Regions from separate parts of the Streptomyces sp. RGM 3693 genome, predicted to be linked through region 1. Evidence: riboswitches for the same ligand, from Rfam matches in the RefSeq annotation. Region 1 holds a riboswitch; each other region holds the start of a gene.

Evidence for each region. A riboswitch is a leader RNA that binds a small molecule or an ion and turns the genes downstream of it on or off. The one in region 1 is predicted to bind magnesium.
Region 2: linked by a shared signal. The riboswitch ahead of ACO0M4_RS34410 (hypothetical protein) and the one ahead of ACO0M4_RS11180 (NRAMP family divalent metal transporter) in region 1 are both predicted to bind magnesium.
Region 3: linked by a shared signal. The riboswitch ahead of ACO0M4_RS32585 (NRAMP family divalent metal transporter) and the one ahead of ACO0M4_RS11180 (NRAMP family divalent metal transporter) in region 1 are both predicted to bind magnesium.

The regions. Positions count from the first base shown of each region.
Region 1 covers NZ_JBMPPQ010000001.1:2,615,803-2,623,199, reverse strand. Annotated here, with positions in the region: gene pls (epsilon-poly-L-lysine synthase Pls) at 1-3,635, opposite strand, end outside; gene ACO0M4_RS11185 (hypothetical protein) at 4,085-4,864, opposite strand; M-box (ykoK) riboswitch at 5,017-5,187, shown strand; gene ACO0M4_RS11180 (NRAMP family divalent metal transporter) at 5,487-7,142, shown strand; gene ACO0M4_RS11175 (MgtC/SapB family protein) at 7,203-7,397, shown strand, end outside.
Region 2 covers NZ_JBMPPQ010000003.1:1,357,703-1,365,099, forward strand. Annotated here, with positions in the region: gene ACO0M4_RS34390 (WD40 repeat domain-containing protein) at 1-445, opposite strand, end outside; gene ACO0M4_RS34395 (CobW family GTP-binding protein) at 442-1,488, opposite strand; gene ACO0M4_RS34400 (hypothetical protein) at 1,495-1,764, opposite strand; gene ACO0M4_RS34405 (hypothetical protein) at 2,178-2,477, shown strand; M-box (ykoK) riboswitch at 2,587-2,761, shown strand; gene ACO0M4_RS34410 (hypothetical protein) at 3,166-3,609, shown strand; gene ACO0M4_RS34415 (DUF1775 domain-containing protein) at 3,740-4,267, opposite strand; gene ACO0M4_RS34420 (SPW repeat protein) at 4,857-5,297, opposite strand; gene ACO0M4_RS34425 (lysylphosphatidylglycerol synthase transmembrane domain-containing protein) at 5,485-6,534, opposite strand; gene ACO0M4_RS34430 (SAM-dependent methyltransferase) at 6,534-7,397, opposite strand, start outside.
Region 3 covers NZ_JBMPPQ010000003.1:931,051-938,447, forward strand. Annotated here, with positions in the region: gene ACO0M4_RS32555 (hypothetical protein) at 1-198, shown strand, start outside; gene ACO0M4_RS32560 (hypothetical protein) at 380-997, shown strand; gene ACO0M4_RS32565 (hypothetical protein) at 1,059-1,421, shown strand; gene ACO0M4_RS32570 (hypothetical protein) at 1,799-2,206, shown strand; gene ACO0M4_RS32575 (hypothetical protein) at 2,696-2,971, opposite strand; gene ACO0M4_RS32580 (hypothetical protein) at 3,103-3,444, opposite strand; gene ACO0M4_RS32585 (NRAMP family divalent metal transporter) at 3,522-5,174, opposite strand; M-box (ykoK) riboswitch at 5,472-5,645, opposite strand; gene ACO0M4_RS32590 (ABC transporter permease) at 6,224-7,397, shown strand, end outside.

The DNA.
Region 1 (7,397 bases):
TCCAGCCAGACCCCGCGGCCGATCTTGGCGCCGAGGGTGCGCAGCCACCAGTTGAGGACCGGGGTGCCGGTGAACGCCCCGGCCATCGACGGTACGGCGAGCGACTCGACGAAGGTGTCGAAGAGCTCGTTGCGCCAGACGAACGACGACCACAGCGGATGCTCGCTCACGGTGAAGCGGCCGACCAGCAGCCACTTCGCCACGGTCGTGATGAGCAGCGCCACGAGGCCCGAGGCCAGCAGTAGCGGGGCGCCGACCAGCGCGGCGAGGCCGAGGCCGCCGTTGGTGAAGGCGTCCTGTTCGGTGAGGAACACGCCTTCGGCGAGCGCCACACCGCACATCAGCGGCAGCACCCGGCACATTTCGACGGCGGCGCGGGCCAGCACCAGTTTGCGCGGCGGGGCGAAGGTGCGCGCCGGGTCGGCCTGGGTCGCCACCCGGGGCAGCGGCATGGCGGGCCGGCCCAGCCAGGACATCCCGGGCTCGTTGTTCGCGGGGGCGTTGGAGAGCACGCCGATCAGGCTGTGGTCGGGAACGTCGTGACCGGGGTCGACGATGCCGGAGTTGCCGACGAAGGCCCGGCGGCCGATCCGGACGGTGCCCAACCGCAGCCATCCGCCGCGGATTTCGAAGGGGGCGACCAGGGTGTCGTCGGCGAGGAAGGCGCCGTCCTCGACGTGCAGCAGGGAGGGCAGCGGCAGCACGGTGGAGATCTCCGCGTGCTTGCCGACCTTGGCGCCGAGCAGCCGCAGCCAGTGCGGGGTGGCGAGGCTGGCGTAGAGCGGGAAGAGGCTGCCGCGGGCGCCGTCCAGGAGGCGGGTGACCAGCCAGGCGCGCCAGGCGACGCCACCGCTCGCGGGGTGCAGCCCCGGCGTGATGCCGCGGCCGAGGATCCGCACCACGGCGGCCGTCACCAGCATCGAGCATCCGGTGGTGACGATCGCGAAGACCGGTGCGGCCAGCAGCAGGCGGACCGCCGCGGTGGCGAGGGTGCCGCTGTCGCGGAGCAGGAAGTACGCGCCGACCAGGGCCGGGGCGGTGGACGGCAGCGCCAGCAGCGGCAGGCCCAGCAGGGAGAGCCCGTAGGCGGCGCTCCAGCCGAGCGAACGCCGCCAGCGCGGGGCGGGCCACGCGGCGCCGGAGATCCGCTCGGCGGCGCCGGCCGGTCGGGCCGGGGAGCCGGTCCAGCAGGCGCCCTCGGGGACCTCGCCGTCCAGGCAGCCGCCGGCGGCGAGTTCCGCGCCCTGGCCGACGACGGCACCGGGCATCAGCATGCTGCGGTGGGCGACCCGGGCGCCGGCCCCGATGCGGACCGCACCGATGTGCAGGGTGTCGCCGTCGAGCCACCAGCCGGAGATGTCGGCCTCGGGTTCGACGCTGCAGCCGTCGCCGAGTTCGGCGAGGCCGGTGACCGGCGGCATGGTGTGCAGCGACACGTTGCGCCCGGTGGTGCAGCCCAGGGTCCGGGCGTACAGCCGTGCCCAGGGCGTACCGAGCAGCGAGGGGATGCCGAAGGCGGCGACGACGCGTTCGGCGGTCCACAGGCGAAGGTGGGTGGCGCCGCCGCGCGGGTAGGCACCGGGCTTGATGGAGCCGGCGAGCAGCCGGGCGCCGAGGGCGCCGAGGGCGCAGCGCATCGGGGCGCTGTAGAGGACCACCCAGCCGACGATGATCAGCCACCACGCGGTGTGCGGTGCCCAGACCTGCGGGGCGAGCCAGCCGAGGATGTTGTCGGCGAGCGCGAGCCCGACGAGCCCGCGCAGGCCGGCGATGCCGTACAGGCCGGTCTGGACGAGGAATTGGACGACGGCGGTGCGCCGCGGGACCGGGCGGACCGGGCGGACCTCGTCCACCGGGCCGCCGAGCGAGTCGAGGTGTTCGGCCATGTCGCGCAGCACCGGGTTGCGGTAGAGGTCCGCGACCGAGACGCCCGGGTGGTGGGCGCGGAGCTGGGACGCCATGCGGGCGGCGACCAGGCTGGTGCCGCCGAGGGAGACGAAGTCGCTGTCCGGACCGGGCCGGACGCCGAGGAGTTCCTCCCAGATGCCGGCGAGGCGGGCGGCGGTACCGCGCAGGGCCGCGGCCGGGTCGCCGGTGCCGGCGTCGACCGGGGCGGACGGCAGCGGCCAGGGCAGCGCCTTGCGGTCGACCTTGCCGGACGTCCGGGTGGGCAGGCTCTCGATCTCGGCCAGGACGGGCACCAGCTGCGCCGGCAGCCGTTCCTGGAGCAGCGCGCGGGCCTTGTCCTGCTGGAAGCTGGAGCCGTCGGCGGAGCGCTGTTCGGGGACGACGTAGCCGACCAGTACCTGGGTGCCGGCCGGGGTGGTCTGGACGGCCGCGGCGGCGCCGAGGACGCCGGGCAGGTCGGCCAGGGCGGCGTCGATCTCGCCCAGCTCGATCCGGCGGCCGCCGAGTTTGATCTGGTCGTCGGCGCGGCCGACGAAGAGCAGGCCCTCGGGTTCGGCGCGGACCAGGTCGCCGGTGCGGTAGGCGCGGGCGGTGCGCAGGACGTCGTCGGGCCGGAAGCGCTCGGCGTCCTTGGCGGGGTCGAGGTAGCGGGCGGTGCCGACGCCGCCGATCAGCAGCTCGCCCTCCGCGCCGTACGGCACCGGCTGCCCGGTCCGGTCGACGACGGCGAGCTGCCAGCCCTCCAGCGGCAGGCCGATGCGGACCGGCTGGCCGGGCCGGAGGCGGGCGGCGCAGGCGACGACGGTGGTCTCGGTCGGGCCGTAGGTGTTCCACATCTCGCGGCCGGGCCCGGCGAAGCGGTCGACGAGCCCGGCGGGGCAGGACTCGCCGCCGACGATCAGCAGTCGGACCCGGCGCATCGCCTCGTCCGGCCAGAGTGCGGCGAGGGTGGGGACGGTGGAGACCACGGTGATGCCGCGCTCGACCAGCCACGGGCCGAGTTCGTGGCCGGCCCGGACCAGCGAGCGGGGGGCGGGCACCAGGCAGGCGCCGTGCCGCCAGGCGAGCCACATCTCCTCGCAGGAGGCGTCGAAGGCGACGGACAGCCCGGCCAGCACCCGGTCGCCGGGGCCCAGCGGCCGGTCCTGGCAGAACAGGCCGGCCTCGGCGTCGACGAAGGCGGCGGCGGAACGGTGGCTGACCGCCACGCCCTTGGGCGCGCCGGTCGAACCCGAAGTGAAGATGATCCAGGCGTCGTCCTGGAGGCCGGGGCCACGCGGGTCCCCGGCGGGCCGGGACAGGCCGGGCAGCAGGCCGTCCGGGCCGAGGACGGCGCAGACGGCGGCCTCCCGGAAGACGGTGGCGGCCCGCTCGTCGGGGTCGTCGGCGTCGACCGGTACGTACGCCGCTCCGCTGCGCAGGACGGCGAGGATCGACAGGTACAGCTCGGCGGTTCCGGAGGGCACGCGGACTCCGACCCGGTCGCCGGGACCGATCCCACGGTCCCTGAGCTGCCGTGCGCGGCGTTCGATCTCGGCACACAGATCGCGGTAGGTGATCACCTCGGAACCCGTGTCCAGGGCGATCGCCTGGGGATGTGCGACGGCGGTGGCATCGAGCACGTCGAGCAGCGTCCGCGGGGCCGGGGTGCCGGCGGTGCGGTATACGGCCCGTTCGGGCACTGGCTCGGACGGCTCGAAGGACGATTCGAGAAGGGGCGACGACATCGATATGCCTCTGTTCGGTGCCGGTGGGTGTGAAGACCCTCGGACGTTCGCCCCTAGAGATGCCGCTGACCAGGCACGGGTTCGCCTGCCGGGCTGTCAGATCCGCTAATCGAACATGCTGTGAAAGTGCCGGTCGGCCGCTTGGGCAGGTGGCACTGGGAATGCGGCTCGGACGCCTGACCGCGACGTGGGAAAGAATTGACTCCGGCCGGGGATTGTTTTCGGCACCGCTCCCCCGGAACCACAAAACCGCAGGTCAGAGCCACAATGCGGATCGGTTACGGACCAACCGGTCAAGCCTTGGCCAAATAATTGCGCACATGAGCAATTATTCATCGAGTTCTCATAGCGCCCTCATCGCGCTGTCATGACACCGCCATACCCTCGCAACGCGCCCGTCACACCCCGGAACATCCCCACGATGTCCACCAACAGGAAGCCGGCGCGGACTACTTGAGAATGTTCACCGCCCGGGCCACCACCAGGACGACCGTCAGCAGCGACACCGCCGACTGGAGCAGCATCAACAGCTTCGCCCAACGAGTCAACGGCATCACGTCGGTCGGGCTGAAGGCGGTGGCGTTGGTGAAGGACAGGTACAGATAGTCGGCGAACTGCGGCTCCCAGTGCTCCGGGGCCAGCTCTGGCGTCGCCATCTGTGGGAAGAGGAAGTCGGGGTAGCGGCGCACCGCATGGACCCGGGCGACCGGGCCGCCGCGGTCCCACTCCCAGTACCACAGCGCGAAGACGATGACGTTGGTGGCCCAGATGCTGCCGCCGGTCGCCAGCAGCGGCCCGGCGTCCCCGCCCTCGGTACCGCGCACCAGACCGATCACCAGATGCACCGCGGACCAGCCGTTCGCCGCGCTGATCATCGCGATCAGCGCCAGCCCCGCCCACCGGTAGAGCCGGGAGACCCGCTCGATGCGGAACGGGTCGACCACCACCAGCACGAGCAACAGCGCGGTCTCCAACCCCGGCAGCAGCCACTCCGGATGGATCGCCAACCGCTCCGGCAGCCGCCACTGCAAGGCCACCGCCACCGACACCGCGAGCGTCGAGGGCCAGCGGGGCTCACCGCGGGTGACCCGCCGCCAGGCCGGCCGCAGCCGCCGCCCCGCCTCCTCCACCCCCGCGACGGCGGGCGCCAACAACGCCTCGATGCGGTCCAACCGCTCGGCTTCGGTACCGGCTTCGCCCGCCTTGCCGGGCTCGGGGTCCTGGGACATGCGGCTCATGCTCACCCGAGGTCGGTGCGGTGTCCAGCAGCTCGGCCCGGACGGCGGGACGGACCCGTCGCGGGGTTAAGAGTCGGTCAAAAACTTGCAGACTTGCGCAAGTGTCTCCTGGCGGGGTCTACACTTCTAGAGGTTTACGACAGCGGTCACCTCGTTCGGTGAGGCGTCGTCATGGACACAGGCCACTGATCCCACCCGTCGAGAGACGCTCCGGATCAGGACAGGTCTCCCCGGCCCAAGGGGTGACCCCAAGTGGCTGCCCCGCACGGGGCTACGCCGTGACGTGCCAAAGCTCTGACGAGTGGGGGTGAACCAGTCGATGGGGACTGGTCCGCTCCTTGCCGGATCGACGACGGCGCACCCTACGCGCCCCGACCGGAAGGAGGCGAGAGACATGGATTGCAGTAGTCCGGGCCATCATCGGCCCCCCTTCCGCCTGCCCTCGCATTCTTCCGGCACGCGGTAGCCACCTTCCCTGCGCGGCCTCCCCGCCGCACCACGCCCCCGTACGGCCCACCGCCGACACGGGTCGCCGTGCTGCGCGCCCGCGCAGGGAAGATGGCTGCCTCGCGCCCCCAACACCTCCCCCGCCCGGGGGACTTGGAAGGTCGCCATGACCGAGACCACCGTCCGCTCCACGGTCCCCGCCCCGCACCCCACCGCCGTGCTCGACGACGCGCACACCGGTGACATCCGCGGCGCGCTCGGCACCATCAAGCACGACGACACCGCCCCGCGCCGGGGCCTGTCCGCCAAGCTCAAGACCCTGCTGGCCGTCGTCGGCCCCGGCCTGATCGTGATGGTCGGCGACAACGACGCCGGCGCCTTCACCACCTACGGCCAGGCCGGCCAGAACTACGGCACCCACCTGCTGTGGACCCTGCTCCTGCTCGTCCCGGTCCTCTACGTCAACCAGGAGATGGTGCTCCGGCTCGGCGCCGTCACCGGCGTGGGGCACGCCCGGCTCATCCTGGAACGGTTCGGGAAGTTCTGGGGCGCGTTCTCGGTCATCGACCTGTTCCTGCTCAACGCGCTGACGCTGGTGACGGAGTTCATCGGCATCACCCTCGCCGCCGGATACCTCGGGCTGCCCAAGGTCGGCGCGGTGCTGCTGGCCGCCGCCGTGATCATCGCCTCCGCCTTCACCGGGTCGTTCCGGCGGTTCGAGCGGATCGCCATCGCCCTGTGCGCGGCGTCGCTGCTGCTCGTCCCGCTCTACTTCCTGGTCCACCCGTCCACCGGACAGATGGCCCACGACTTCGTCGTCCCGCACCTCCCCGACGGACCCGGTGGACCGTCGGCGGTGATGCTGCTGATCATCGGCATCGTCGGTACCACCGTCGCCCCGTGGCAGCTCTTCTTCCAGCAGTCCTACGTCATCGACAAGCGCATCACCCCGCGCTACATGTCCTACGAGAAGGCCGACCTGTGGATCGGCATCGCCATCGTGGTGCTCGGCGCCGCCGCCCTGATGGGCTGCACCGCCGCCGCCTTCGCCGGCACCAAGGGCGTCGGCGCCTTCACCGACACCGCCGGCATCGCACACGGCCTGGCCGCACACGCCGGCAAGCTCGCCGGAGTGCTGTTCGCCATCGCCCTGCTGGACGCCTCGATCATCGGCGCCTTCGCGGTGTCCCTGTCCACCGCCTACGCCATCGGCGACGTCTTTGGCATCCGGCACTCCCTGCACCGCGGAGTCGGCGGCGCCAAGGGCTTCTACGCCGTCTACGCGGGTCTGGTCGCCGCGGCCGCCGCGATCGTGCTGATCCCCGGCTCGCCGCTGGGCCTGCTCACCGAGGGCGTACAGACCCTGGCCGGGGTGCTGCTGCCCTCCGCCTCCGTCTTCCTGCTGCTCCTCTGCAACGACCGGGCGGTGCTCGGCCCCTGGGTCAACGGCCCCCGGACCAACGCCTTCACCGCCGCCGTCGTCGGCGTCCTGGTCACCCTGTCGGTGATCCTCACGGCCTCGGTCCTCTTCCCGGACATCGACGCGAGCACCATCCTCACCCTCATGGCCGGCTGCGGCGCGGCCGGGGTACTGGCGCTCGGGTACGCGGAGGTGCGGCGCCGCCGCAAGGGCTGGGCGTTCGGCGGCCGGCCGGTGGACCGCACCGGCCGGAACGACTGGCGGATGCCGCCCCTGGAGGCGCTGCCCCGACCGGTCTTCTCCACCGGACACAAGGTCGGCCTGGCCGCGCTGCGGACCTATCTGCTGCTCGCCATGGTCCTGGTCGTCGTCAAGCTCGTCCAAGTGGCGCTCGGCCACTGAGGTTTCCGGCCCACCGCCGGTACCGGTCCACCATCCCGCCCTCTCCGAGGAGGTGCTCCCATGCACACCCTGACCGTCGTCGACTTCCTGGTCCGACTCGCCACCGGCGTGGCCTGCGGAGCGCTCATCGGTGTCGAGCGCCAATGGCGCGCCCGGATGGCGGGCCTGCGCACCAACGCCCTCGTCGCCGCCGGCGCCACCCTCTTCGTCCTCTACAGCACCGCCGTCGGGGACTCCGGCAGCCCCACCCGGGTC
Region 2 (7,397 bases), on a different contig from region 1:
GCCCGCCCCGCATCCAGGCCAGGTCGGTGACGGTACTGGCGGCCGGTTCGGTGGCCCACAACTCCTCGCCCATCGTGTCCAGTACGAGGGCGCGGCGGCCGGAGGCGACGGCGAACCGCTCGGCATCGGCCCATCGGGCGGCCGATGACCAGGCACCGCTTTCCCTGACGGTGGTGCTGCCGTCTTCCCGCTGCCAGAGCGCGTATCCGGTCGGCCCGGTGGCCACCAGGTGCCGGGCGTCGGGGGACAGCGCCGCATGCAGTGCGCCGCCGGGGAGTTCGACGGTAGCGGTATGGGTGCCGGTGGCGGTGTCCAAGATGCCGGTGGTGCCCTCGGCTCCGGCGACCGCGACCAGATCGTGTTCGGTACTGAGTGCCACCGGGGCGTCGTCGAGAGTGATATCCCAGGCGATCCCCAGGTCGGCGCCGGGTGCGGCGATGCTCATACGGCGACTCCCGCGACGGCCAGGCAGCCGGCGAAGCCGCGTTCCAGTTCGGATCGGTCCAGGTTGCGGCCGATGAACACCAGCCGGTTGCCGCGGAGTTCCCCGTCGTTCCAGTCGCGGCCGAACTCGCCGACCAGCAGCATGTGCACCCCCTGGAACACGTACTGCTTGGGGGCGCCCGCGATGGCCAGGATGCCCTTGGAGCGGAAGATGTCGACGCCCTTGGTGCGCAGCAGGGTGCCGAGCCACTGGTTGAGCCGGTCCTCGTCGAGTTCGCCGGGCAGGTCGATGCCGACGGAGGTGACGGTGGTGTCGTGCTGGTGCTCGGTCTCGGTGAGGAAGGACGGGTCGTCCCTGAGCACGCGGTCGAGGTCGAATGCGCCGACGTCCAGGACCTGTTGCAGGTCGATCTCGGCGCGCTGGGCGGGGATGATCTGGACGCCGGTGTTGATCGCGTGGATGCGCGAGACGACCTCCGCGACGGTGGCCTCGTCGGCGAGGTCGGTCTTGTTGAGCACGATCCGGTCGGCGAAGGCGATCTGCTCGACGGCCTCGTTCTCCACGCCTTCGGGCTTCACCTCGTCCAGGTGCTGCAGGACGTGGGCGGCGTCGACGAGGGTGACGATGGCGTCCAAGCGCAGCTGGGCGGCGATCTCGTCGTCCATGAAGAAGGTCTGGGCGACGGGTGCGGGGTCGGCGAGGCCGGTGGTCTCGATCAGGATGTGGTCGAACTTCTCCCGGCGGCGCATCAACGCGCCCAGGATGCGGATGAGATCGCCGCGCACGGTGCAGCAGATGCAGCCGTTGTTCATCTCGAAGATCTCTTCTTCGGCGTCCAGGACGAGGGCGTCGTCGATGCCGACCTCGCCGAACTCGTTCTCGATGACGGCGACTCGCAGGCCGTGCTGCTCGGTGAGGATGCGATTGAGCAGGGTGGTCTTGCCCGAGCCGAGGAACCCGGTCAGTACGGTCACGGGGACGCGGTCGTCCACGGCGTCGGCGGTTTCTACGGCCTGCGGTGTCCGGTCGGCGGTGTCGGTCATGACGGGTCAGGCTCCTTCGGGTGCGGTGGCGAGCAGGCGGCACAGGTCGCCCTCGGTGACCTGGTCGGCCGGGCGGTGCAGGGTCCAGCGGCGGGCGGGGCCGTCCATCGGCAGGACGGCGATGACCGTCTCAAGCGGCGGGCAACCAGGCTCGGTGCAGGCGAGTTGGCGGATCACCACGGCGCTGTCCTCGTCGAGGCCGAGCAGACGCCGCACGGCCTCCTTCAGTTCGGGGAACTGCGGCGGTCGCGCTGACAGCTGGCCGGGCAATGGCATGGGATCTCCTCGACGGACGTCTTGAGCACCGAGCCGCATGCATGGGCGAACGCACCCGGAGCCACAGTGTGTTGACGCGTTCCTGCTGATCGTGGTGGTTCCTCGCTTCCGTGAGCTCGCTTCTGTGAGCTCGCTTCTGTGAGTCCGTCCGGCGAAGGCACAGGCAGGCAGTGCGGTCACATGCCGGTGAGCCGGTGCTCTGCGTCCACGGCTCAGCAGCGGTTCCGCCCACGCTAGATGAAAATGAATTCCATGTCTATTTGTGCCCGCGGAGTGCACCGGGGATCGGAACCACCCTGATTCCGGCCGACCTCCGGCGACTTTTGCGAATGCCAAGCTTGGTTAACACTGAAGGTGCAGGCTCTCCCGTCGGAAGAGATCCGTTGACGCGGGGGGAGAGAGCAGGGTTTGCCATGCTGACCAGTGCGCACACTTCTCACACGAACCACACGCACCAGCACGGGGCGGGATGCGGGCACGTCGCCGTCCCGCACGACGACCACGTCGACTACGTACACGACGGGCACGTGCACCGGATCCATGACGACCACGCCGACGAGTGCGAGCCCACAGGCCACACGGTCCACCAGGACCACGACCACCAGCACCGGCCCGGATGCGGCCACGTCGCCATACCGCACGCCGACCATGTGGATTACGTCCACGACGGGCACCGCCACGCCCTGCACGACGGGCACTGGGACGACCACTGATCCCGTGCCGTGCGCCGCCCGCAGAGGCCGCGGTCAAGGTTGCGTCAAGGGCTTGCACGATCAGGCAAGAGCGAGGGTAGGTTTATTGGCCGTTGGAAACGAATGAATTCAGACACCTCGTTCGGTGAGGCGTCTGCACGGTCACCGGCCACTGGCCCCATGACGTCAAGAGACGCCTAGGTTCAGGACAGGTCTCCCCGGCCCAAGGGGTGACCCCAAGTCGCTTCCCCGGCACGGGGATTGCGCCGTGGAGTGTCCAAAGCTCTGACGAGCTGGGGTGAACCAGCCATGGTGGGCCGGTCCGCGCTTTGTCGTGTCCGTCCGGCGCTCGTGCGTCCCGGCCGCAAGGAGGCGAGAGACATGGACGGCCACTCCAGAAGTCCGGGCCACAGTCGGCCCGCATTCGTATGTCTTCTCCGACCTCCGGTACGCGGTAACCGCCTCCCCTGCGCGCTGTAGGCGCCCCTCCCCCACACCCATGCGGCCACCGGCCGTGCCGGGTCGCCGTGCTGCGCCCTCGCAGGGGATCGCTGCTGCGCACCCAACCTCCCCCGCCCCTCAGAAGGCCGACACCACCACCGTCTCCGCTGCGGGAGACGCCTGCGCAGGAAGCACAGAGCGGCTGTGCCGGCCCGTCAACTCCCCACCGAACACGCTCCATTGGCCGACCCGCTCGGGAGGTGCCCGCATGAATCTCCTGCACCGCCTGCTCCACCGGCGCCCCAGGACCGTTGTGTGCCCTGTGCTGACGCACTGCACGCTCCAGGCCGTGTGCGACCGCCGCGTCGAGAAGAAGATACGCGCCCTGTGCTTCCTCGCATTCGCAGACACCGACACGCGTCTGCACAGTCTCCACACCATCCAGTCGGACGGCAGCGTCCATGTGCTCCTGCAGATGACGCTCACCGCGGACAGTCCCGCCGCCGCTGCCTTGGAACGACTGGCCGTCCGGCTGACACGCGAACCCCAGGTGCGTGATCTGCGCTGGCAGCTGCACACCCCGGCCACCAGCGGCGACAGCGCCGACCGCCCCATCAGCCCGGGACGGTTTTCCCATGAAACTTCTGTCCGGCCCTCTCTTCCGACGCCCGAGGACTCCCATGGAACCGAGAGTTCCTGGCTCAGAACATGAAGGAGGACTGGCTCCGGCAGGGGCCGCAGCCAGTCCTCCTTCTCTTTACTCCCCCGGTCTGGTCGGTAGATCGGGGGCGGTGTCCGGTGAGCTTCCGGGATTGCCGGTCACCCACCGGGCATCGCATGGGCTATGCCCCGCGCTCCTGCTTGCCGGCACGGGAGCGGGCCAGGCCGAGGACGCCGACCGCCAGGCCCGCGATGCCCAGATTCCGGGCCGTGGAGTCGTGGGCGTTCGCGGGCGCGGCCGTCGGAGTCTTCGGTGCCGCAGTCGGCGCGTCGTCGGGGGCCGCCGCGGTGAGCTTCAGCGTCGGGGCCGGGTTCTCCGGCTCGGGCTGGCCGGGCCGCTTCGCCTCGATCCAGCGGACGATCTTGCCGTCGGAGTAGGTCTGCAACGCCTTAAAGGCCAACTGGCTGGCTCCGGTGAGCAGTTGCCCGAAAGCGACGGTGAAGTCCTGGTAATTGCGGGGGTCAATCTTGCCGCCGGTCCAGATGATCTCCGAGACGGCGTCGGTGATGTCGCCGTCGCCATGGCGCCGTAGGTGAGCTTGACGAGGGCGTCCCGGACCTCGTCCGCACGCCGGTACTGCTGGGGTTCCGGGTGCGGGCGGTGCTGCTGCGACTGGTCGTCCGACATGGTGGAGCTCCTCTCCGGTGATGTCCGGTCAACGGCGTTACGCACGGGGCCCGGCAGGGCACAACAACGCCTGAGTGCCGTTGCGCACCACACCTCGGGCCCTGTCGGCCCGATCTTCGATGCAATGCCCCATCCACCACCCTGCCCGTTCGGCGTGACCGGCAGCACCACCCGGGAGAGGAGGGACCCTCCCTGTCCCCCGACGACGATCAACTCCGCGACCTCGCGGAACAGCTCCCACCCGACGCCGCCCCCTACCCGCCCGTCCGCATACCGGCGGCTCCCGCGGCACCGTTCCGGCGCTGGGCGGTCTGGCTGATACTGGCCACCGCAATCGCAGTCCTGGTCACCGGCGTGGCCCTGGCGCACGGACTGCTCCTGGCCGGCGGACTGGTGCTGGCCGGACTGGCCGGACAACACTTCACACCACCCCGCTCCGCCACCTCCGGCCGCGACCACCGCCGGTAGCCGGACGGGGACCGGACCAGCGCCGGTAGCCGAATGGGGACCGCCCGTACGCCGCCGGACGTGCCCGGCCCGCTTGCCGTCGCTTGGGGACTCCGAAGGGCAAGCGGGCCGGTGGTTTTCACGCGCCCCCGCGGGAGCGCGCCTCACGTGACGCGGCGACTCCTCGATGCCACGGCGATACACAGCGCACCCAGCAGCAGGGTCAGGGCGCCGATGGCGATGTTGTTCCAGATGACCCCCATGTCAGGACCGCGTCCAACGATCCAAGGCGACACGATCATCCAGGCGCCGATCGCGCACATCGCGCCGCTCAGGCCGTACATGCGTTCCGGAGTGACGGTGAACCCGATCGCCAGCAGGGCGATCGCGATGCCGACGATGAGGTTGTGGTTCACCAGCGCCGGTTGCGAGGCCGTGTAGTGCACGATCCAGGGTGATGCCGCGCAGTACAGACCGACCAGGAACACCGGCCCGTCGACGAACACCACGTCCCGCCCGCCGAGCGTCCGCTCGAACCGGGCCCTCATCTCGGAAACGTCAGGGTGACCAGCGAGATCTCCCCTGGGGTGTGAGACGTCGGCCATACGACTCGCCTCCTTCGGTCACGCGTCGGGGCCGCATCACGTGGCATCGACCACTCATCCTTATTTTGCTCTTATGTCGCCTTTATGTGTAGATGCTGAACCAGGGAAATTCGACCGGATCCGGTCGACCGGGCCGCCGCCCTCTCCTCCGCCGCCCCTCCCTCGCAGACCGCACCGCGCCGGCCGCTCACCCGTCCGCGGACCGTTCGACGACCGCCGTACGGACAGAAGGCGACCGACCCCCGCGACGCGGCGGACACGGCGGACGGCGCGGACTGGGTGGCCGGCGGCGGGCGTTCCGCAGCCCGGTGCCCCAGCGGACCAGCAGCACCCCGGCGCCGGGCAGACTCGCGGCCAGGACGAGCACCCCGTACACGACGGCGGTGGCCAGCCCCTGTCCGGCACCCAGCCCGGCGGCGGCGAAGGCCCAGGCCGCGACGCCCTCCCGGGGTCCCCAGCCGCCGACGTTCAGCGGCAGGGCCATGGCCAGCAGCGCCAGCACCACCAGCGGCACCAGGTCGGCGGCCGGCGCCCGTACCCCGGCGACCCGGGCCGCCAGCAGGAACGTGCCCACGTAGCCGACGAGGACGGCCGCCGACGACCCGACGACGCCCGGCCAGCGCCTCGCCATGACCCGCCGGGCCTCGGTCAGCGCGGTCCGCAGCCCGCCGCCGGTCCGAGCGGCCGGACCGCCCCGGCGCCGGCGGGCCCGGCCGAGCGACACGGCCCCGAGAACACCGGCCGCGAGCACCACGAGCACCAGCCCGGCCGCCGGGGTGGTGAGCGCCCGGGCGACCGCCCCGCGCACCGGCGACGGCCGGACGGCGAGCACCCCGGCCCCGGCCACGAGCAGGATCACTTGTCCGGCGGCCCGCTCCAGGACGACGGCGCGCACGCCGCGCCCCACGTCCCCGGCGGCCCGGCCGTGGTGCACCGCCCGGTGGACGTCGCCGAGCACACCGCCGGGCAGTGCCGCGTTGAGGAACAGCGCCCGGTAGTAGTCCGCCACCGCCCGCCCCAGCCGTAGCCGCAGGCCCAGGCCGCGGGCGACCAGACACCACCGCCAGGCGCTGCACACGGTCGTCAGCACCCCGATGCCCACGGCGCCGAGCAGGGTGCCGGCGTCGATCCGGCGCAGTCCGTCCAGGAAGGCCCCGGAACCCAGGTGCCACAACAGGGCCGCCAGGATCGCCAATCCGCCCGACATGCGGAGCCAGGACCATGCCTGACGCTTCATCAGTTGAGGCGGGGAGTGGGGATCCCGGCCGGATCGGGGAGCGCCAGCAGGTCGGTGTGGTGCACCGTGACCCCCAGTTCCCCCGCCGCGCACACCTCCAGGCGCCGCCGCAGATACCGGTCGGCCTCGGCGGCCAGCTCCGGCCGCTCCTCCCGGGCGGCGGCCACCCAGCCCCGCAACCACCGCTCGGCCAGCCCGCACTCGGGCCCGCCCAGCCGCCAGGGACTGGGCCGGGTCAGCACCCGCGCACCGCGCAGGGTGAACGCCTCGACGGCCACCGCGACCGCGTCCGGCCCCAGGCGCCGGCGGCCGCCCTCCGTCCGGCGCTGGTGGGCGTTGAACGCGGCGGAGATCTCGGCGTCGAGGGGGTCGGCCGGGGTGAGTTCGACCCGGCCGGTGACCGAGAGCGCCAGCAGCGCCGGGCAGCCGGCGCCCGCACAGGCCGCGACGACGGTCTCCAGCTCGTCGCGGGTGAGCAGGTCGAGCAGCGCGGAGGCGGTCACCAGGGACGTCCCGGCGAGGACGGCGGCGGTCAGGGCGGCCAGGTCGCCGCAGGCGGTGGTGGACGTAACGGGCCGGCCGTCGGCGGCGGTTGACGGCATCCGGCCGGCGGCCCGGGCGAGCAGGGCCGCGTCGTGGTCCTGGAGGACCCAGTGCTGGGGGCCGGGCAGCCGGACCGCGAGCCAGCGCCCCATCGAGCCCGTACCGCAGCCCAGGTCGCGGATCACCAGGCCGTCGGGGCCGTCGGTGCGTTCCCGAGCGGGGGCCGCGGCGAGCCGGTCCCGCAGTGGATGCAGTAGCTCCGGCGCGCGGGCCGCGGCGTCCGCCCGCTCCCGCAACTCCAGCCACTGCGGGCAGAACCG
Region 3 (7,397 bases), on a different contig from region 1:
GACATGGTTGCGGAGCTGCTGAAAACCCATCAGTCCTGGCACGACCGACTTGAGGATGTCAAAAAAGAATGCGGTGAGGTCGCACGATCACTAAGGGCGTCTGCGGGAAACTACGAGCACAACGACGAGCAGACTGCGAAGTCGTTCGCTCGACCGGCGGCGCAGCACACTGTCCGACAGGCCACCCCCTTTGGATGACGCCCAGTGACTCTGGCTATCCGCGACCTCGAAAACCTTCGCTTCTCCGCGCTCGAAAACGCCAAGCAAGAATAGGGACAACTGACCCATCGACTCGGAGGCTACAAAGGCCGAGTGGATGCCAACATGTGCCTTCCACTGAAGCACCCGAAAAAGTCCCCTTTCAGGCTAGGAGATAAAAATGGTGCGCCGAAAAACTTTTCCACTTATAGCCGTCATCACCATCCTCGCATTGAGCAGTCTCAGCGCGTGCTCTACATTGCGCGGCGGGGAACCCGAGCCGACTATCGGCGTACCGCAGGCCGTCAAGCAGGTCGACTCGCTTCTGGACAAAATCTTCAAGGCGGTACAACCCAACCTCAAATGGCGAGAAGGTCCGGCCCACATGTCGGAAGTGAAGAATTCCTTCACGAACAAGCCGACCGGCGAAGTACACGTCGGCAGACATCGCTATGTACGCACCAAAATCTCAGAGAAGAAGATGACTGAGCTGCTCACAGCCGTCAGTGAACACTGGAAGAAGGAGAGGTTCGAGATCAGCTCCTCAAACTCCCGAGCCCCTTCACTCTCCGGTAAAGCATCCGACGGCCGCGTCGTTGGATTTACGGTGGGCGGTGCCGGCGACGTAGACATTTCCGCTGGCATTGGCGCCCTGTCTGATGGGCCCAGCGGTGACATCGAAGGAGAGAAGGCGATAAGTTTCCCAAGGCTCCCAGCGAGGGTCCGGATTACACCCCGGATGTGCGTGACCCCTACTGGTCCACGTAACGCCCCCGCCGAGATACCGCGAGCACGATGACGTCCCGAGACAGTGGCCTCTGACCAGACAGGGCGTCAGGCGTCGACGAGTCGAGCTGGGCATGAACAAGATCGACGTAGCAAAGGCATCAAACGCCACGATCAACACCTACATGAAGGTCGAAGACGGCCGGCCCGTTCGAGACCTCACCTACGGCAAAGTCGAAAAAGTGCTCCAGCGGGCGCCCGGCTCAAGTCAAGAGGTCCTCCGCGGCGGTGAGCCCACCGCTACCACACCCCTCAGCGACAGTGCCGTCGCCTCACCCGTCGCCGATGGCGACCTGGAAGCAGATGTGGCGCAGGCCGTAACCAACGCCGCCATCGCCGTAGCGGACAGCCTCAGCGCCGCCGACATCCGCAAGCTGAAGCAACGCGTCATTGAGGAACTGCACCGAACCGGCCGCCTCCCAAAACGGGAAGCCTGACGCACGCTCACCTTTGCTGCGACGCACCCAGACCCGAACCCCATCGCCTCCGATCCGGCGAGTATTGAACCAACGCCATCTTGGACCATCATCACGAGACGCAACCCCTGGGCACTAACGGCAACCGCTTCAGGAGCGCGAATCTAGGCAAATCGGCATCAAGGAACTGTGGGGGCTTGGCGGAGAAGTTCACCAATGAGCGCGACTGAAAACTCGCAAAGTGGAAGCCTTCCAGGGGAAACGTCTGGGATTCCATCAGCGATCGGCCGGCTTGCCCTCTCACTCGCGAGAGATAGCCGCTCCTGAAACCCGATTGGCTTCAACTCGCCTATTTCCGCTAAAGTTTGAGGCGCACCATACAGGAAAGGGGCGCCAACATGTCCGTTAAAGAAACCATCCAGGTTGATGAGTCGCAGAAGGGCGAGCCGGGTGTTCAGGAGGTAATCACTCCCATTCCGGTCGGCAACCAGATCATCAAGAAGGCGACTTACTGGCGATCGATTCTCCAGGATGACCTCAATCCCGAGGTAACGGACGGCGTCTCGACGGTCCGGTTCGCTGTGCCTGCGATGGTGGACGAGGAGTACGAAACCGAGGAGATGAACGAAGACGGCACGAAGCAGATCGGCATCCGTCAGATCCTTGATCTCAAGTGGTATGAGGCTGACCTTGGCGCCGAAAACGTGGCCAGGCTTCAAGAAGCCGTCAAGCCATTCGTAGCCGGCGCACGCGAGTCCGAGGCTCCTATTTCGAAGCCAGCACGCAAGAAGCGCGCAGCCAAGTAAGGCAACAACGCCCCCTCCGACGAGGGGGCGTTCACGGCTCCACGGCCGGGCGCGGTTGTTCAGGAAAGATGGGCGACGCTGGCCGCCAGAGTGCGCGTCGCATGCCCGTCCTCAGCAAGCAGAGCAGCGCGTAACGTCGCCGAACCATCGCCGACCGTCGGGGGCCGGTCCGGCGTGGAACGAGCGTAATGCCCTCGCAGCCCGACTTCCTGACCCGTACCGCAGATCGACGCCGCAGCACCGGTGAGAGCCACCACGCCCTCATCCCTCTTTTGCCCGTGGATGGCGGCGTGCTCCCCATCCCTCCAGCCCGGCACTTCTCCGCGGGCACCTCCCGCGTCGACGACCGCCTCGCGGTATCGGCTCTGGTTTCCGGTAACTGACGTGAAGACAGCAGCGGGCGGTGCGGGGTTCGCGCGGCGGTGCGCCGAAGCGGTCCGGCGGGAAGGGGCTGCCGGACCGCTGTCTTCCGTGCGCAGGGGGCGGGAGTCAGGGAATCACGTGCCAGTGCGCTTCGAGGCGCCGACGGCCCTGGGGGTCCAGGACGGTGTGCCAGTGGGCGTGTGGGCGGGCGGGGCGCTCCTCGGGGGTGGGCTCGGGCACGGTCGTCAGGCCGCGGAGCGTATGCAGTACGGGGCCGTCGAGGGGGCTGTCGGCGATGCGTCGGACCACGATGGCGAGCGCGCCGAGGATGCTGTGGCCGGTGTTCCGGCCGTGGACGGCAGTGGCGGTGTGGCGGATGTGGACAGCGGTGAAGACGGACATGTGGGAGTCACCTCCGTAGAGTGGCGCGGCAGTCCAGGCGGACTGGCCGCGGGTGGGCGAACGGTTCGGCGGTGTGCGGGCTTACCGCGCCCGTGCGGACCTGATGGGCCCCGTGCGGCGCACGGGCCGTATCAGGTGCGGCTGGCCCGGGCGGCGGCTTCGGTGACGCGCTCGGCGGCCGGCAGCGGCAGGTCGGCGAAACGGGCGAGCCAGCGGGCGTCATGGCCCTGGCGGGCGAGGACGTACGCGAGGTGTACTCGCGGTTCGTACGTGGCGTGCGGGCCCTGGGGGCGCGGGCAGTTGCTCGGCCCGTCGAGGAGGTAGTCCCGCTCGGTGCCGTCGTGCAGGGTCAAACGGATCCGCGGGCAGATGTGGCCGGTGGGGCGCGGGCCGGGACGGTGGTTGGTGGTGGGGCGGGGGCATAGGGGCGACGCGATGGGTCGGGGGCCGGTGAGGTGCGGGAGCAGGCGCATGGGCCCTCCCTTCTTCGTACGGGGGTTTCGGTGGCGGCGGGTGGGGAGGACCCGCCGCCACCTGATCGGGTGGGTGGTCAGGCGCCCATGGCGAGTTGGACGATGCGGACGATCACCAGGGCCATGGCGACCAGCAGATAGGTGCGCAGGGCGGTCAGGCCGACCTTGCGGCCGGTGGAGAGGACGGGGGCCGGCAGTTGGTCCAGCGGGGGCATCCGCCAGGTTTCCCTGCCGGTGCGGTCGATGGGCCGGCCGCTGCTTCTCCAGCCCTTGCGTCGACGGCGCAGTTCCGCGTAGCCGAGGGCGAGCAGGCCGGCGACGCCGCAGATCGCCATGATGTCGAGGATCGCGGCGGAGGTGAGGTCGGGGAAGAGGACGGCGGCGGTCAGGATGACGGAGAGGGTGACGAGGACGGCGACCACGAAGGAGGTGAAGACGTTCATGGCCTTGCCGTTGACCCACGGGCCCAGTACGGCACGGTCGTTGCACAACAGGAGCAGGAAGACCGAGGCGGAGGGCAACAGGACGCCGGCGAGGGTCTGGACGCCTTCGGTGAGCAGGCCCAGCGGGGAGCCGGGGATGATCACGATGATCGCGGCGGTGAGGATGAGGCCGGCGAAGACGGCGTAGAAGCCCTTGGCGCCCTTGATGCCGCGGTGCAGGGAGTGCTTGAGGCCCAGGACGTCGCCGAGCGCGTAGGCCGTGGACAGCGAAACCGCCGAGGCGCCGATGATCGAGGCGTCGAGCAGCGCGATGGCGAAGAGCACGCCGGCGGTCTTGCCCGCGTACGCCTCCAGGCCGTGTGCGACGCCCGCCGCGTCGTCGAACTTCCCGAAGCCGCCGGTACCGGCGAACGTGACCGCGGTGAAGCCCATCATCGCCGCCGCGCCGATGACCACGATGACGATGCCGAGCCACAGGTCGGCCTTCTCGTAGCGCATGAAGCGCGGGGTGATGCGCTTGTCGATGACGTAGGACTGCTGGAAGAAGAGCTGCCAGGGCGCCACGGTCGTGCCGACGATCGCGATGATCAGCAGCATGACGTCGGAGAGTTGGGAGTGGGCCGGCAGGCCGGGGACGACGAAGTCGTGCGCCATCTGCGAGGTGGCGGGGTGGGCGATGAAGTAGATCGGGATCAGCAGCAGGGAGCCCAGGCACAGCAGGACCGCGGTGCGTTCGAAGCGGCGGAAGGACCCGGTGGAGGCAGCAACGATCACCACCGCGGCGGCGACCAGCACACTGGCGGTCTTCGGCAGTCCGAGGTAGCCGACGGCGAGGGTCACGCCGATGAACTCGGTGACGATGGTCAGCGCGTTGAGCAGGAACAGGTCGATGACCGAGAACGCGCCCCAGAACTTCCCGAACCGTTCCAGGATGAGCCGGGCGTGCCCCACCCCGGTGACGGCACCCAGCCGGAGCACCATCTCCTGGTTGACGTACAGGACCGGGACGAGCAGCAGCAGGGTCCACAGCAGGCGGGTGCCGTAGTTCTGGCCGGCCTGGGTGTAGGTGCCGAAGGCGCCGGCGTCGTTGTCGCCGACCATCACGATCAGGCCGGGACCGATGATGGCGAGCAGGGTCTTGAGCTTCGCGGACAGGCCGTGGCGCGGGGCGGTGTCGTCCTGCTTGATGGTGCCCAGGGCGCCGCGGATGTCGCCGACGTGGGCGTCGTCGAGGACGGCGGCGCGCGGTGCCGGAGTGGTCGGATTGCTGAGCGCGGTTTCGGTCATGGCAGGGCCTCCCGTTCCCCCGAGGGGGAGGTTTTGGGCAAGCGGGGGCAACCCGTTGCCCTCAGCGCGCAGGCCGACGACCCGCGGCGGCGGCAGGCCGCACGGGTGCCGGGGCAGGGGCGCGAGGAGCGCGCAGAGGGTGGTTACCGCGTGCCGGGACGGAGCGAGGGCAGGCGGAGGTCGGGCCTACTGTGGCCCGGACTATGAGGACCGCGGTCCATGTCTCTCGCCTCCTCCCGGCCGGGGCGCGCGGGGGCGCCGTACGACTCGGCAAGGAGCGGACCGGTCAACCCGACCGGTACACCCCAACTCGTCAGAGCTTTGGCACTGCACGGCGTGATCCCCCACGGGGGAAGCCACTTGGGGTCACCCCTTGGGCCGGGGAGACCTGTCCTGACCCTGGGCGTCTCTCGACGTCGTGGGGTCAGTGGCCTGTGTCCGTTGCAGACGCCTCACCGAACGAGGTGCCTTCTTTTGAACGCCTCAGAGTCTGCACCTATTTGCACATCGACGCAAGTAGAGCCGGCGCCCGACGGCCGGCGGGCGCTCCGACACCGACCTCGCACCCCCAAAGCCTTGGCCTGCACTTATCCATACATTTGCACGTATGCGCAAATAGCCCCAAGGGTACGACCATGCCGGCACCGCGTTTATTTGCGTATGGATGCAATAAGCGGCAGACTGCTCACGGCGCACGTCCCGCCGCACTTCGGATGCGGCATCTGGCCGGCGCCGTGGAACCGCATCACGGAACGGAGGCAGCCATGGGTCAAGACCCCCTCAGTCCCCGCTGCCTCACCGGCAGCCACTGACGCGTCCGCCACTCTCCCCGGCATCGACCCGGCATCCGTGGCCAAGCCCGTAGCGCCTCGCCCGTTCGTCTCGATCCCGCCGCACGCGCCGTGGCACGTCCCCTGCGGCAGGCGTCCTTCCCTGTCTGTTTTCTCCCACGCCGGGCCGGAAATCCGCCCCGTACTCGCACCATGGCCGTCCGCCACGGGCGCGGTGCGGGCGGTGTCGGGGCCACAGTGTGGTCGGAGGTTGATGTGATGTCGTCGTTCCCCACGCGCCCGGAGGTCGTGCGGGCCTCCCTGCCCTCCCGGGTCGCCGGCCGGATGTCCCGAATGAGCTGGGTGGACGTGGTGGTCGCCGCCGCGGTGCTGGTCCTGCTGTACGCCACCTTGCGGGTGGGCCAGGGCACCACGGTCCGCTTCGCCACCGGCCAGCACGTCAACGTCGACACCGACCCCGGCCAACTGCCCTACGACGCCGCACGCAGCCTGCTGCGGATGTTCGTCGCGCTCGCGGTCTCGACGGTCTTCACCTTCGTCTACGCCTACGCCGCCGCCCGCAGCCGCCGATTGGAGCGGATCCTCATCCCGGCCCTGGACATCCTCCAGTCCGTGCCGGTGCTGGGCTTCCTCACCGTCGCGGTGACCGGGTTCATCGCCCTGTTCCCCGGTTCGATGCTGGGCTTGGAGTGCGCGTCGATCTTCGCGATCTTCACCTCGCAGGCGTGGAACATGACCTTCGGCTTCTACCACTCCCTCACCTCCCTCCCACGCGAACTGGACGAACTCTCCCGCTCGTTCCGCTTCACCCGCTGGATGCGCTTCTGGAAGGTGGAACTGCCGGCGGGGGCGATCGGACTGGTGTGGAACGGCATGATGAGCTTCGGCGGCGGCTGGTTCTTCCTCGTCGCCTCCGAGGCCATCAGCGTCAACAACCGCGACTACGCCCTGCCCGGCGTCGGCTCCTACGCCGGTGCGGCCATCGCCGACGGCGACCTGGGAAAGGTCGGCTGGGCGATCGTCACCATGGCCGTCATGGTCATCGGCGTGAACTTCCTCTTCTGGCGCCCGCTGACGGCCTGGGTGGAGAAGTTCAAGAACGAGCAGTCCGAGGCGAGCGAGGTCCAGCGCTCCTACGTCCTGGACTTCCTACGCCGCTCCCACTGGCCCGCGCTGGCCGGACGCCTGCTGCGGCCCCTGGGGCGGGAACTGGCCCGGGCGGGCCGGATCTTCGGCACCGACGACCGACCGCTGCTCGCCGACCGGCGCCGGCAGCGCACCGGCGACATCGCCTTCGCCGTCGTGGCCGGCGGCATGATCCTTTGGGGCCTGATCGACCTCATCGGCTACCTGCGCGACCGCACCGGGCTCGGCGTCTTCGGTGAACCCCTGCTGCTGGGCCTGGCGACCCTCGCCCGGGTGATCGTGGTGG